Linked DNA regions of Gemmatimonas sp.. The protein of the gene in region 1 interacts with the protein of each later gene in a pairwise test. Links are inferred from orthologs where the notes say so. Each region holds a gene or a part of one and is shown in the gene's direction. Other genes may lie near its edges.

The links.
Region 2: the proteins of RMP10_RS15965 (region 1) and rho interact in binary tests that used the Escherichia coli proteins (3 or more experiments, as listed by UniProt). The link is inferred for Gemmatimonas sp. from one-to-one orthologs.

What each region holds. Positions count from the first base shown.
Region 1 is NZ_JANPLK010000059.1:274,381-277,448, forward strand. The notes cover bases 6-3,001. They hold RMP10_RS15965 (YhbY family RNA-binding protein), read left to right. Parts: upstream 6-1,326; coding sequence 1,327-1,677; downstream 1,678-3,001. Other genes in these bases: RMP10_RS15955 (hypothetical protein), read left to right, coding at 262-675; RMP10_RS15960 (M23 family metallopeptidase), read left to right, coding at 672-1,343; RMP10_RS15970 (ferredoxin family protein), read left to right, coding at 1,776-2,039; RMP10_RS15975 (isoprenylcysteine carboxylmethyltransferase family protein), read right to left, coding at 2,115-2,720; RMP10_RS15980 (alpha/beta fold hydrolase), read right to left, coding at 2,766-3,001. Outside these bases: RMP10_RS15950 (winged helix-turn-helix transcriptional regulator), read right to left, coding at 1-5; more of RMP10_RS15980, read right to left, coding at 3,002-3,068.
Region 2 is NZ_JANPLK010000051.1:66,328-69,324, forward strand. What follows is about bases 34-2,958. They hold rho (transcription termination factor Rho), read left to right. Parts: upstream 34-809; coding sequence 810-2,108; downstream 2,109-2,958. Other genes in these bases: RMP10_RS13800 (helix-turn-helix domain-containing protein), read left to right, coding at 34-686; ruvX (Holliday junction resolvase RuvX), read left to right, coding at 2,131-2,592; mltG (endolytic transglycosylase MltG), read left to right, coding at 2,593-2,958. Outside these bases: more of RMP10_RS13800, read left to right, coding at 1-33; more of mltG, read left to right, coding at 2,959-2,997. UniProt on the Escherichia coli protein: Facilitates transcription termination by a mechanism that involves Rho binding to the nascent RNA, activation of Rho's RNA-dependent ATPase activity, and release of the mRNA from the DNA template.

The sequences.
Region 1 (3,068 bases):
TGCATGAGGGACAGTATAACTCGGCTTTGATCATTACGTCAACGAATCTGTTGACGAATTGCTGCACCGGTGGTTCCTCCAGGCGTTCTCAACCGGAAATCTCAGCGGACGACGCCTGAGCCACGTATGCTCGCGAGTCGCCGAAAGAAGAAAATTCATCCGCAGCATCGCGCGGACGCGGCGAAACGAGTAGCATATCGATGTTGCGCGATTGCACGCAGCCCCTTCTGAACGCCGTCCCCACCGGAGGCATCGAACGTCGTGCGTCTGACTGTTATCGTTGCCGTTGTGGTGCTGATTATTGGACTGATCGCCCTGATTCGCGCGCAGCGCATCAATCAGGCGTCGATCGAACGCGACGGGCTGTCGCGCTTCCGTGATGCGTTCCGGGGTCGCTATCCCGAGCTGCTCCTCTCGCAGGTGTACGCGTATCTCGCCGAGCGCCATGGCGCCGTGGCGCCGCACTACATCGTGAATCCCAACGACAATCTCGAGCACGAATACGGCCTGATCGATCTTGATCTCGAGGATGCCGTTCTGGTGATCGCCGATCGTGCCGGGGCGCGTCTGCCGCGCGCGAACGAACTCGATGAGCTGAAGGTCAAGGTGCGCTCGGTGGACGATCTTTTACGCTACCTCGAGCCATTCTTCCGCCCGGAAGTGGTCAAGGGGTGAGTGTGGGGCGCGCGCCGGCCCCGTCCCCGACCCGGTTGGCGACTGCGGTGGCGCTGCTGTTGATGATGGCCGCCTGCTCGTCATCGCACACCGCCCGACCGGCCCTCGAGCCATTGCCGGCGGCCGCCCGGTCCCCAGTGGCCGCGTCGGGCCCGATAGGCCCGACGCCATCCCACGTCGGCCCGCTCGATGCGCGGGTCAGCGACGAGGACCTTGCCGCCCTCTGGCAGCGCCAATTGATGGTGCCGGTGGAGGGGATTCCGCGCGGTACGCTCCGGGACAATTTCACGGCCAAGCGCACCGTGGGCATTCACGGGGCGCTCGATATCCTTGCCCCGCGCTATTCCGCCGTCGTGGCCTCCGATGACCTCATCATCGGGCGTCTGTTCTCGGGGCCGGTAGGCGGCATCGTGATCTACGCGTACGACCCGGCGCAGCGATTCGTGTATTACTACGCCCATCTCCAGCGGTACCGGAAAGGGCTCGCGGTGGGCGACCGAGTCGCCAAGGGGTCGGTGATCGGCTACGTTGGAACGACGGGCAATGCACCACCGGATACGCCGCATCTCCATTTTCAGGTGATGAAGCGGGTCGTGGGGCGCGCATGGTGGGACGGTCCCGCCATCAACCCGTTTTCGTTTTTTGCGCTCGATGCCCTGCGTCCATGACGTCGGCTCGCCGGCGCTCGAGGGATTCATGAGCATGAAGGGCAAGGACCGTGCGGCGTTGCGCGCGGAAGCACACCATTTGAGCGTGCAAGTGCATATCGGTCACGCCGGGCTTACGCCGGCGCTGCTCGCCAGTCTCAATGACGTGTTGCGCACGCATGAATTGGTGAAGGTGCAGGTGGCCAAGGCTGGGGATCTCACGGCGAAGGACGCCGCCCGTGACGCGGCGGAACGCGCGCGCGCCGAGGTGATTCAGGTGATCGGCCGGACGTTCACGCTCTATCGCGAGAATCCCGAGCTGAAGCGCGGCGAATTGCCGCCCTGGCGCGGATAAGTTCCCGCGAATTTCGCGCTTGTCGCGCGTGCACGGTCGAGTATCTTCCCTTCTCAATCGCCGCCATTCCTGGTCGCGTCGGACCCGAGACTTCGCTCATGCCCTACGTCATTACTGAAGCCTGTATTTCCGTCAAGGACAAGTCGTGCGTGGACGTCTGCCCCGTGGATTGCATCTACGAGGGAGAGGACCAGCTCTACATCCATCCCGACGAGTGCATCGACTGCGGCGCCTGCGAGCCGGAGTGCCCTGTCACCGCGATCTTCCCTGAGGAAGACGTGCCCGTGCAGCTCAAGAGCTTCATCGGCAAGAACAAGGAAGTCTTCGCCGGACCGACTCCACCGGGACGCCCCACGCGCTAAGGCGTATGCACGATGATTGAAAAGCGGGCCGCGACGTCATGTCGCGGCCCGCTTTTGCCTGTGGCTGCAGGCTGCTTACACCGCCCAGCCGCGGTTCTTGAGCCAGAACAGCCCGCACAACACCACGTACTGCAGCACCGTCGAGCGCTCGCTCCAGATGGCTTCGGCCCAATCATGCTGCCCTTCCGTGCTGCCGCTGGGCGGACGACCGAACCACCGCGGCGTGCGTGCTTTGTAGTCCAGATACTCCTGTCCGAAGATCGATTCCAGCACGCCTTCTTCGTAGCGCACGATCAGCGTGTACTCGATCGCGAAGATCACGATCGCCACCGGAATGAACCAGTTCACGCCCGACACCACCGTGAAGCCGATCCACGCCAGAAAGTTGCCCACGTAGAGCGGGTTCCGGCACCACGCGAATGCGCCGTACGTGACGAGGCGCTGCACATCGCGCGAGCGACGACGCGTGACGGTCCCCGCCGCCGCCACACCCGCGGTGCGCACCAACTCGCCCAGCAGCACCAGCAGCAGGCCGGCGATCCACGTCTGTGCCGACTGTACGCCGGGCACCAGCAGCGGCACCGCCAGAAATGGCACGGGAAGCCAGCCGCGGTTCTTGAACAGCACCTGCCCGATACGGGCAGCGGTTGAACGTTCGGCTTCGGAAACAGGAGCAGTCATCGACGGCGGAAAAGAGCGAAATGAAAGGCGCGGTCGATGAGTCGGTCAGGCCGAATCGGCGAGCGTCGCGAGGAAATCGGAGAACGCATGCGTCGTCGCCGCAGGGCGCTCGACGCAGGGCAGGTGTCCCGCCCCCGCGATGATCTCCATGCGGACGCGCGCCGCAGCGGGAAGGGCTTCGGCGATCGCGCGCGCCTCCTTGATCGGCGTCAGCACGTCGTCTTCTCCCACCACCACGAGTGTGGGAACGGTAATCGTCCCGAGCGTTTCCCGTGAGTCCGGGCGGTCCCGAAGCGCCTGCAGCGCCCCCGTGATCCCCGCCACCGACTGCCGCGCCATCATGACCCG
Region 2 (2,997 bases), on another replicon or contig:
GCGTGGCACTCACCGTCGTGGAAGCGGGCGGCGGGACCAATGCCCCGGCGCTGCTTGCACTGCGGCGCCTGCGTGAGGGGTTTCCGCAGCACCCCGTGATCGCCTGGTGCGATGTGCGCGCCATCGAGTCGCAGGACCTGCTCGAAATCGCCCGCGCCGGCGTACAGGACTTGGTCCGCCAGGATCTCGACGAACTGCGCCACGTCTTCGCCCGGATCGTGGCCTCGGCCACCCAACGCGTCATCAGTCACCGGATCGTGGATGCGTTGGCCGACGTCGTGCCGCAGCGCTTGCATCCCCTGCTGTCATACGTGCTGGAGCACTCCGATGAGCACCTCGACCGCGATGGCGTGGCCGCCGTGTTCGGCCTGTCACGCCGCACCCTGCAGAACCGGCTCACCGCAGCGCGACTCCCGCCTCTGCGGCCATTTCTGACGTGGTGTCGGATTCTGGTGGCGGCCGGGCTGCTCGACGAGCCGGGACACACGCTCGACTCGGTGGCCTCGCAGCTCGATTTCCACGAGGCCGCCAATCTGCGCATGACGCTGCGGCGCTATACCGGCACCAACATCACGCACCTGCGGGCCCGCGGCGCGTTCACGCAGGCCCTCCGGGCGTTCCGTGAAGAAATTGACCGACGCCCATACGTCGAGGCTTCCTTGCCCCAGTCGTCACCAGCGGATTAACTTGTCCCGTCTAGCCGACGAACGGTGTTCCTTCGGGGATGCCACGATCCGGCGTTGCGCGTGTAGCTCAGTTGGATAGAGCGTCTGCCTCCGGAGCAGAAGGTCGCAGGTTCGAGTCCTGCCATGCGCGTCCGTTCGGCCTGCGGTCACTCTCGTTTCCCATGCCTAGTGCACGTAGCCGAGCTGAAGCGGAAGTCTGTTCCTGAACTCCTGGCGCTGGCCGCGTCATTGCATGTCACGAGTACCAGCGGCCTTCGTAAGCAGGAGTTGATCTTCCGTATCGAGCAGGCTCTGCTCGATGCCGAAACGACGCTGTACGGTGAAGGCGTCCTCGAAGTCCTCCCGGAAGGCTACGGCTTTCTCCGGTCGCAGGACTTCAATTATCTGCACGGCCCGGACGATATCTACGTCTCCCCTTCGCAGGTGAAGCGCTTCGACCTCCGCACCGGTGATACGGTGATGGGGGAAGTCCGCCCGCCGAAGGAGTGGGAACGCTATCTCGCGCTCCTCAAGGTGGAGCGCATCAACGGTGGTGACCCTGAGCAGTCGAAATTGCGTAGCGCCTTCGACAACCTGACCGCGAAGTACCCCGACGAACGCATCCGCCTCGAGCGGAGCAACGGCGAAGTCGCAACCCGTATCTGCGACATCATCGCCCCGCTCGGGAAGGGCCAGCGCGCCCTCATCGTTGCCCCGCCAAAGGGTGGCAAGACGATCCTCATGCAGCAGCTCGCGAACGCGATCATCGAGAACCATCCCGAGATCACGCTCATCGTGCTGCTGATCGACGAGCGCCCGGAAGAAGTGACCGACATGCAGGCCAGCTGTCCCAAGGCCGAGGTCATCTGCTCCACGTTCGACGAAACGGCCGACCGCCATGTGCAGGTGGCCGACATGGTCATCGAAAAGGCCAAGCGCATGGTGGAGTCGGGGCAGGACGTCGTGATTCTGCTCGATTCCATTACGCGACTGGCCCGCGCGCACAACGCCGTGGCCCCGCAGGGCGGCAAGATCATGTCGGGCGGCATGGAAGCGTCGGCGATGCAGAAGCCCAAGGCATTCTTCGGCGCAGCCCGCAATCTCAAGGAAGGCGGCTCGCTCACGATCGTGGCCACCGCCCTCATCGAGACGAACTCGCGCATGGACGAGCTGATCTTCGAGGAGTTCAAGGGCACCGGCAACATGGAGCTCGTGCTCGATCGCAAGCTGGCCAACCAGCGCATCTTCCCGGCCATCGACATCAATAAGTCGGGCACCCGTCGTGAGGAGCTGTTGCTCACGCCGTTCGAACAGCAGCGCATCTATCTACTCCGCGCGTTCCTGGCCGACATGCCGTCCGACGAGGCGCTGCAGTTCCTGATCAAGCGTATGGAACGCGCCGAGAACAACAAAGAATTCTTCGAACAGATGGCGGAACCCTGAAAACCTCTATGTCCTACACGCCATGAATGCTACGACCGGACGCCTCCTCGCTGTGGACTGGGGGGACAAGCGTATCGGGCTGGCCGTCAGTGATGAACTGGGCATGCTCGCGTCGTCCGCCGGCACCATCACGCGCCGCGCGGGCAAACGGCCGCCGATCGCCGAACTGATGCGCCGCGCCGACGAACTCGGCGTGACCGGCTACGTGTTCGGCTTGCCGATCGATCCGGCGGGTCTGGAAACCGATCGCTGCCGCGAAGTGCGCGATGTGGCCGCCAAGCTGATTTCGCGTCAGCCGCTCCCCGTGCGTTTGGTCGACGAGCGCTTCACCACGTCGGCCGCGCTCCGCAGCATCAAGGAGCAGGGCGGCAGCACGCGCGGTCGCAAAGAAGAGGTGGACGCATTGGCCGCCTGCATTCTGCTGGAAGGCGTGCTGCGGGCGTCGGCGCAGGGCGTCACGCTGGGCGAGCTGGTCGAGGCGTAAATGGCACGGCGCTCGCGCTCACGCGGCGGCCTGACCCGTATCCTGTTGCTCTCCGCCCTCGTGGTGGCCGCGTGGTACGCGTACGGCGAGATCGAAGGCGGTGGTGATGGTACCACGTCCAGCGAGCGCGTGATGATTCCCAAGGGCGCATCGATGCTCGCCGCCGCCGAGTCACTGGCGGTGCACGATGTGATCGGATCGCCGCGCTTGTTTCGCTGGTACACGGCGGCCGCCGGACGCGAGCGCACCATCAAGCCCGGCACCTATCAATTTCCATCGGGCGCCGGCTATGCCTATGTGCTCGACGCGCTCGTCACCGGGCGCGGCATCATGCGCACGGTGGTCATTCCCGAAGGCTTCGATCTGCGCGACATCGCGCCCGTACTGACCAAAGCGCTGTCGGTG